Regions from separate parts of the Allobosea sp. 05T439 genome, predicted to be linked through region 1. Evidence: predicted binding sites of a transcription regulator. Region 1 holds the regulator's gene; the other holds the start of a gene.
What was found. Region 1 encodes PhoB, which activates phosphate uptake and scavenging genes when phosphate is short. Its sites were predicted from a motif close to TGTCATNNANCTGTCAT; they were not measured.
Positions count from the first base shown of each region.

Region 1 (4,411 bases):
CACCGAGATCGCTCAGACGCGGCGCGAGTTCCGCTACTGGGCGGCGCGGCGCGCCAGCGCCAAGCTGGCCCCTGCGCAGGAAAGGCACGACATCGTCCGCTTCGGCTCGACAGTGACGATCCGCCGGGCCGATGGGCGCGAGCAGAACTGGCGGCTGGTCGGCGAGGACGAGGCCGATCCGGCACACGGAACGCTGCCCTATGTCGCGCCGTTGGCGAGCGCGCTGATGGGCAAGGGCATTGGCGAGAGCGTCAGCATCGGCACTGAGGCGGTCGAGATCATCGCGATCTCCTGAGGCGATCGTTCAGCTATCCGCGAGCCAGGCCTGAATCCCTGCTGCAGCTGCGACTCCGGTCGCGAAACAGGCCTGCAGCAGATAGCCGCCGGTCGGCGCCTCCCAATCCAGCATCTCGCCTGCGACAAAGGTACCGGGCAAGCGTTTCAGCATGAAGCCTTCCTCGACCTCGGCCGCGGCGACGCCACCGGCGGTGGAGATCGCCCGCTCGATCGGTCTGAGACCGGTGAGCACCAGAGGCGCGGCCTTGATCAGTGCGGCCAGCCTCTCCGCGTCTTCGGGGAGTGGCCCCTTCGCCGCTTCGCGCAGCAGCGCAATCGCGGATGGAGCAAGACCTGCAGCCTTGCGCAGATGATTGCTCAGCGTCACGCCCTTGCGACGATGCGCGAGGCGCTGGACCAGCAGTGCCGCCTCGTGATCGGGCCGCAGATCGATGGTGATGACCGCCCTGCCCTCGCGCAGGATCGTCTCGCGAATCGGGGCAGAGAGTGCATAGACCGCGCCGCCTTCCAGACCCGTCGCATCGATCATCGCCTCGCCGGGCACGGATTGGCCGCCGAAGCTCAGGACGATGCGCTTCAACGGTACTCCGGCAAAACGCTCTCGCATGGTCTGGGACCAATCGACCGTGAAACCGCCATTGGCCGGGCGCAGCGGCGCGATCGCAACGCCGCGCGCCGCCAACAAGGGTGCCCAGCCACCATCCGAACCCAGCCGTGGCCAGCTCGCACCGCCGAGCGCGAGCAGCGTCGCGTCGGGCCGCGCCTCGACATCGGCGCCATCGCGGCTCCGGAACGTCAGAGCTCCCGCTTCGCTCCAGCCGGTCCAGCGCTGCCCAGGCGCGAAGGCGACGCCGAGACCATCGAGCCGGCGCAGCCATGCCCTCAGCAGGGGCGAGGCCTTCATGGCGCGCGGGAAGACGCGGCCGCTGCTGCCGACGAACGTGTCCTGCCCGAGCGCATCGGCCCAGTCGCGCAGGGATTGTGGCGGGAAGGCGCGAATGGCCGGCTCCAGCCAGGCTTGCGCATCGCGATAGCGGGGCAGGAACCTGTCGAGCGGTTCGGAATGGGTAAGGTTCAATCCGCCGCGCCCGGCCAGCAGGAATTTGCGGGCCGGCGAGGGCATGCGATCGTAGATCGTGACGGTGTCCCCGGCTGCCGCAAGGCGCTCGGCCGCGATCAGCCCGGAGGGCCCTGCTCCAATAATGGCGACGTGATGTGTGGGCATCGGTCCGGCTTGCCGTCAGCGCGCCCTGCGGTCAAGGGTAATCCCGCCCCGAAGGCCATCGACAGGGACGAACCATGCCGACCATCGCCGCCTATTTCGGCGCAGCCATTCTCGAAATCGCCGGCTGTTTCGCGTTCTGGGGCTGGCTCCGGCTCGACAAGCCCATCTGGTGGCTCGTACCCGGACTGTTTTCGCTCGCCCTGTTCGCCTGGCTGCTGACGCTGGCGGAGAGCGAAGCCGCCGGACGGGCCTATGCCGCCTATGGCGGCGTCTACATCGTCAGTTCGCTCGCCTGGCTCTGGGCCGTGGAAGGCTTTCGCCCCGACCGCTGGGACATTATCGGTGGGCTGATCTGCCTCGCCGGCGCGGCGATTATTATCGCAGGGCCGCGCGAGGGTATCGGCCCGAAAGGTGGATTGCGGTTTTCGGGAAGGCCGATGCAACCATAGACGGTTAGATCGTCGGGCGGATTCGATATCCGGCCCGATGATCCAAGTCCCCGATGATCCAAGTCTCAGCTCCGCGCAAAGGTCTCGTCGAAGGCATAGCCGGCACCGCGCACGGTCCGCAGCGGGTCCTTGGCGTTGTCAGGAGTGATCGCCTTGCGCAGCCGGCCGACATGGACGTCGACGGTGCGCTCGTCGATATAGACGTCGCGGCCCCAGACCGCGTCGAGCAGCTGGGCCCGGGAATAGACCCGCCCCGGCGCCTGCATCAGGAATTCGAGCAGGCGGAACTCGGTCGGGCCGAGATGCAGCTCGCTGCCTGAGCGGCGGACACGGCGGGTGGTGCGGTCGAGTTCGAGATCGCCGGCGGCCAACAGGCCGGCGACATGACCCGGCTTGGCGCGGCGTAGCAACGCCTGGATGCGGGCGATCAGCTCGGGCAGCGAGAACGGCTTGACGACATAGTCGTCGGCCCCGGTGGCGAGGCCGCGCACACGCTCGGTTTCCTCGCCGCGGGCGGTGAGCATGATGATCGGCACCCGCTCGGTATCGCGACGGGTCCGCAGCCTCCGGCAGAGCTCGATGCCGGAAAGGCCCGGCAGCATCCAGTCGAGCAGCACGAGGTCCGGCGTATGATCGCGCAGATGCAGCTCGGCATCGTCGCCACGCGCGACGCTGTCGACCTCGAAGCCCTCGGCTTCGAGATTGTAGCGCAGCAACAGGGTCAGCGGCTCTTCGTCCTCAACGATCAGGATGCGTGCAGGCATGTCTCACTCGGTCCCAAAGGTGTCGGGCGCCGGTCACTKACCGGTGGCGGCGTCCAGAAGGATATTGGTCGTGTCGAGCTTCGGGCGGGCTGCGTCCAAGGCTTCGCCCGTGACGAGATAGTGGATCGTCTCGGCGATGTTGGTGGTGTGGTCGCCGATGCGCTCGACATTCTTGGCGCAGAACAGGAGATGCGTGCAGAAGGTGATGTTGCGCGGGTCTTCCATCATATAGGTGAGCAGCTCGCGGAAGAGCGAGGTATAGAGCGCGTCGATCTCATCGTCGCGGCGCCAGACCTCCATGGCCTTCTGCTCGTTGCTGACGGCGTAAGCGTCGAGCACGTCCTTGAGCTGGGCCTGAACCAGGCGGCTCATATGCTCGAGGCCGACGACCGCGCGCGACGGCGGCTGGAACTGGCCGGAGATGGCGACCGCGCGCTTGGCGATATTCTTGGCGAGATCGCCGACACGCTCGATATCGGCGGCGATGCGGATGGCGGAGATCAGCTCGCGCAGGTCGTTGGCGAGCGGCTGGCGCCGGGCGATGGTGAGCACCGCCTTCTCCTCTACCTCGCGCTGCAGATTGTCGAGGCGCTGGTCGGCGCTGATGACCTTCTGTGCCAGCCCGGTGTCGCGGCGCACCAGGGCGACTGTCGAATCGCCGAGCATGCGCTCCGACATGCCCCCCATCTCGGCCAGGCTGCGGCGGATCCCCTCGAGATCGGCATCATATGAGCGGACGATGTGATCAGTCATCGCGGCGTATCCTTTGTCGGCAAAGCAGTTGGAAGGCTGGGCGCCGGTTCAGCCGAAGCGGCCGGTGACGTAGTCCTGCGTCTGCTTCTTGTGCGGGTTCATGAAGATGGTGTTGGTGGCGTCGAATTCGATCACCTCACCGAGATACATGAAGGCGGTGTACTGCGAGATACGCGCCGCCTGCTGCATGTTGTGGGTGACGATGACGATGGTGAAGTCGGTCTTGAGCTGCTCGAGCAGGTCCTCGATCTTGCCGGTCGAGATCGGATCGAGCGCCGAGGTCGGCTCGTCGAACAGGATGACTTCCGGCTTCTGGGCAATGGTCCGCGCAATGCAGAGGCGCTGCTGCTGGCCGCCGGACAGGCCCATGCCGGAGGTCTTCAGCTTGTCCTTGACCTCGTCCCAGAGCGCGGAACGGCGCAGCGCACCCTCGACGCGGTCATCGAGCTCGGATTTCGGTGGCTTCTCGTAGAGGCGGATGCCGAATGCGACATTGTCGTAGATCGACATCGGGAAGGGCGTCGGCTTCTGGAACACCATGCCGACGCGCGAGCGCAGCTCGTTCACATCGATATCGTTGCTGATGACGTTGCGGCCGTCGAGCAGGATCTCGCCGGTGGCGCGCTGCTCGGGATAAAGCGAGTAGATCCGGTTGAAAATGCGCAGCAGGGTCGACTTGCCGCAGCCCGACGGTCCGATCAGGGCCGTGACATGGCGGTCCCGGAAGTCGAGATTGATGTTCTTCAGCGCCTTGTGCTCGCCGTAGTAGAAATCGAGGTTCTTGACCGCGATCCGGACGGGGGCCTCGGCATCAAGCGCTTGCGGGCTCAGTTCCAGCGTCGAAAGCATCGACTTGTTCCTTCAGATCGAACGCGACGAGGGTTTAAGGCCGTTCATTTGCCGCCCCGCACGATACGGCGGGC
Region 1 covers NZ_JBFTKP010000008.1:130,361-134,771, forward strand. Annotated here, with positions in the region: gene greA (transcription elongation factor GreA) at 1-295, shown strand, start outside; gene AC1DIO_RS11750 (TIGR03862 family flavoprotein) at 305-1,522, opposite strand; gene AC1DIO_RS11755 (YnfA family protein) at 1,597-1,971, shown strand; gene phoB (phosphate regulon transcriptional regulator PhoB) at 2,037-2,735, opposite strand; gene phoU (phosphate signaling complex protein PhoU) at 2,769-3,488, opposite strand; gene pstB (phosphate ABC transporter ATP-binding protein PstB) at 3,537-4,337, opposite strand; gene pstA (phosphate ABC transporter permease PstA) at 4,382-4,411, opposite strand, start outside.

Region 2 (4,411 bases), on a different contig from region 1:
TGGCGGTGTTTCGCTTCAAGGTCGGCATGATCGGGGTGCTGGCGGCATGCTCCGTCCTTGGGGTCCTCTTTGGATTCGTCACGGGATCGATCTAGCGGGCGGCCACGCACCTGTTCGCGGCCGACGCGGTCCTGGCGTTTGGAGCCTAGGCTGCAGGCGGCCGGCAGCTCACGCGCCACCGGAGATCTTGAAGCGCATGAGAAGATGGGCCCTCCCCCTGTTCGCACTGGCAGCCGCCGGACAGATCTCGACGACATGGGCGCAGCATCGCCCCGAGCTGAAAGGCTTCAGGCGCATTCACGGCACAGCGATCGAGCGCTTGATGTCGGGGAAGGAATTCAGTGACGGCGTGCACTGGCGTTACAGCTTCCAGCCCGGCGGCAACCTCACGGAATACGCGATGAGCCGCCGGCAGGATCTCCGCTGGTTCGTCAAGGGCGACGCGCTCTGCTGGCAATCAGCGCGGGGCGAGGACTGCTTCGAAGCCTGGACATCGAGCACAACATTGCAGCTTCAACCGCAAGGGCTGGGTGTGCCCTATGAGGGCAGGCTGTCGCGGCAAACGCGATAGGTCCGCTACTGGGATGAGGTTCCCCTGCCMCCGGCTCAGAAGCGCTTGCTCGACAGGACGTCGAAGGTCTTGCCGATCGTCGCCAGGGCCTTGTCGTAATCGGCGAGCGACACACAGGCGATCAGCGCGTCGATGATGGCAAGCTGTGCGATCCGGCTCGTCATCGCCTCGGTGCGGAACTGCGTTTCGCGCGCCATCGTGTGCAGCACGATATCGGCATGGGCGAGCAGCGGCGACTTGCCGAAATTGGTGATGCAGATCGTCGTCGCGCCGGCTTCCTTGGCAAGTTTCGTGGCTGCAACCGTCTCGAGCGTGCTGCCGGAATGGGAGATGGTGATCACCGCCACGTCAGGCCCGGTCAACGAGGCGCTGATGGCCTGGACATGGGAATCGACCACGACCTTCGCCTCGATGCCGATGCGCAGCAGGCGGTAATTGGCATCCTCGGCGATCGGGGCCGCGCTGCCGATGCCGTAGAGCTCGACGCGGCGCGCCTTCAGGATCGCGGCGACCGCGGCCTCCATCGCCGTGGTGTCGAGCACCTTCATGGTGTCGTGCAGGGCCTGGAGATCGCTGCGGAAGATCTTTTCGATCACCGCACCGGTGTCGTCGGAACGGGCCAGATCCTCGTGGATGAACTGAACCGGTTGCACCAGATCGCGCGCCAGCGCGATCTTGACCTGCTGGAAGCCCCGCGCGCCGAGCTGCTGGCAGAGCGAGATGACGCTGCCTTCGCTCGCGCCGGTGCGCTCGGCCACTTCGGTGACCGACATATGCACCACCTCGGCGGCATGGGTCATGAAGAAATCGGCGATGCGGGCAGCTTTGGGCGGCAGGTTGGCGCGCAGCGCCTGCAGGCGTTCGAGCGCCCCCTCGAGACCGGGCGTGCCGGTGCCCTTGCGCCTTTCGGTGCCTGGTTCGCCGGGGGCGGCCTCGGCCGATCCGGGATTGCGATTCGACGCCGTCATGCCGGGAAGGCCAGCATGTCGGCCGAGACACGACAAGGCGCATTCGCCGCGATGGCGGGGAAGACCCCGTCGCGAAGCTCGAAATAGCGCAGGCCGAGGCGCCGTGCGCCCTCACCATCGGTCGCCGGGTTGTCGCCAACCATCAGCACCGCATTCCTGGACAGCCCGAGCAGCGCCAGGCCGGCCTCGAACAAGGCGGGTTCCGGCTTGCCGATGATGCGGTACGGCACGGGGCCAGTGCAGGCGAGCAGCGCCGCCAGCAATGCACCGGTCTCCGGCACCACCGCGCCATCCGGGCCGGGATGGACGAGATCGGGATTGGCAGCGACGAGCTCGGCGCCGCCGCGTACCGCATTGGCTGCAAGCATCAGGCGTTCATAGGAAAAATGCCGGTCGCGTCCGAGAAAGACGATGTCCGGCCGCTCCTGCACCGGGACAAGGCCGCGGTCGCGGGCATGGATCATCAGGCTCTTGCTGGCCATCATGGAGATGCGGGCCCGGGGCTGCCGGCGCGCGATTTCGTCAAGCGCGGTCGAGCCGGCGAGAACGATCCGGCGCGGCGCGATGGTCAGGCCGAGACGCTTCAGGGCACGCGACAATTCGAGCGGCGTATGCTCGGCATCGTTGGAGACGATGACGAAACGGCCGTCCAGGCTTTCGAGAAAGGCATTTGCGCCGGGAAGCATCTGCCGGCCGCGCACCAGGGTGCCGTCGAGATCGACGAGACACCCCTGAATGCCGTGAAACGACCCCATCGCGCGAATCCAAACCCTGTCAGCAAGTGAGGCTCGTCCATGAACTGAGATAAACTCAGTGTCAAATTCAATATCGAATGAGATTATTTCATCATCCTGTCATGAAGCACAGCCTAGAACGAGCCCGTCGCAGCACGGGCCACGACTGAGCCGGCATGCAGGGCGACGTCCGGCGGCTCCAGGGGGGAAGACATGCTTGAATTCCTCGCAGGCCGGCTGCTGCGCATGGGCATCACGCTTTGGGTGATCACCTCGGTCGTCTTCCTCGCCACGCGCCTGACGGGCAACCCGATCGACTTCCTGATGCCGGAAGGGCTGGATGCCGCCTCGCGCCGCGAGATGATTGCCTATTGGGGGCTCGATCGTTCCGTCGCCGAGCAGTACTGGCTGTTCTGGCGCTCGCTTCTTTCAGGCGATTTCGGCCTCGGACTGATGGAGCGCCGGCCGGTCGCGACGATCTTCACCGAACGGCTCTGGCAGAGCGCCTCGCTCCTGGTCGCGACCCTGGCGCTGACGATCTGCATCGGCGTGCCGGCCGGTATCCTGGCTGCCGTCTGGCGCGGCCAGGGGCGCGGCAGCGCCGTGCTCTTCACGGCCTTTTTCGGCTACGCCATCCCGAATTTCGTGCTCGCCATCCTGCTGCTGCTGGTCTTCTCCTACACGCTGCACTGGCTGCCCAGCGCCGGCTCGGCCACACTCGCGCATTACGTCATGCCGACGGTCGCGCTCTCGGCCTATTTCGTCGCGGCGCTGGTCCGCTACACCCGCAACGCCATGCTCGACGTCCTCTCGCAGGACTATATGCGCACGGCCCGGGCCAAGGGGCTCGCCGAGAGCAGCATCATTCTCCATCACGGCCTGCGCAACGCGTTGATCCCGGTCATCACGGTGCTCGGCCTGCAGATCACCACGCTCGTCTCGGGAGCGGTGGTGGTCGAGACCGTCTTCGCCTGGAACGGCGTCGGCGACCTGCTGGTCGGCGCGACGCTGCGCCGCGACTATCCCGTCCTGCAATTCGGCGTCCTCGTCGTCGCCTCCGCCGTCATCGTCGTCAACCTGCTGGTCGATCTCGCCTATGCGCTGGTCGATCCGCGCGTGCGCCTGGCTGGAGCCTGAGCGGTCATGACCGATACCCTCGACGTCAAGATCGTGCTTGCCCCGCAGCACAAGCCGCGCCGGCGCTTCGCGCGTCCGGCCGGCATGAACGCCCTGGTCGTCGCGGCCGCGCTTCTGGCGCTCGTGCTCGTCCTCCTGGCGGTGCTCGCGCCCGTGCTTGCGCCCTTCGACCCCGACCAGCAGAAACTGCTGGCGCGGCTGCGGCCCCCGCTCGGTTTCGAGCGCGCCAATCCGGCGCATTGGCTCGGCACCGATCAACTCGGCCGCGATCTGCTCTCGCGCTGTCTGTACGGCCTCAGGCTGACGCTGGCGCTCGCGCTGTTTGGAACGCTGATCGGGCTCGTCATCGGCGTCGCGCTCGGGCTCGTCGCCGGGCAACTCGGAGGCCGGGTCGATGCGCTGGTCATGGGGCTCGTCGACATCAAGCTGTCACTGCCCTTCACGCTCGTCGCGCTGCTCGTGGTTGCGCTGGCGGGAACCGATGTCGCGGTGCTGATCGGCGTGCTCGGCATCGCCTATTGGGCCCATTTCACCAGGCTTGTGCGCGCCCAGGTCCTCGGCCTGCGGGAAATGCCCTTCATCGAGGCGGCCCGAGCCGCCGGAGCGACCCGCTGGCACATCGCGACCGTCCACATGATCCCCAATATCGTCTCGCCGGTCGTGGTGATGGCGAGCCTGAACTTCTCGAACCTGATCCTGCTGGAATCCGCCCTCTCCTTCCTCGGGCTCGGCGTCCAGCCCCCCACTGCCACGCTCGGCTCCATGGTCGGCCAGGGGCGCGACTACATGGCCTCCGCACCCTGGATCGTGGTGGTGCCGGCTGCGGCGATCGTGCTCGTGAGCCTCGCCGCCATGCTGCTCGGCGATTTCCTGCGCGACCATTTCGACGTGCGCCTGCGCGAACGCTGACGCGCCGCCTCCACCTTGCCTGCCGAACCACCTTCGCTCGAACCGAAAGGGCTGAACTGATGCTCAAGACCTTGCTGAAGACCGCGCTCGCC
Region 2 covers NZ_JBFTKP010000014.1:39,802-44,212, reverse strand. Annotated here, with positions in the region: gene chrA (chromate efflux transporter) at 1-95, shown strand, start outside; gene AC1DIO_RS17650 (hypothetical protein) at 197-571, shown strand; gene AC1DIO_RS17645 (MurR/RpiR family transcriptional regulator) at 607-1,539, opposite strand; gene AC1DIO_RS17640 (HAD-IIA family hydrolase) at 1,536-2,294, opposite strand; gene AC1DIO_RS17635 (ABC transporter permease) at 2,487-3,410, shown strand; gene AC1DIO_RS17630 (ABC transporter permease) at 3,417-4,319, shown strand; gene AC1DIO_RS17625 (ABC transporter substrate-binding protein) at 4,379-4,411, shown strand, end outside.
Region 2: a site for PhoB is predicted at 2,381-2,397, ahead of AC1DIO_RS17640 (HAD-IIA family hydrolase). Genes of this name have one in related genera too.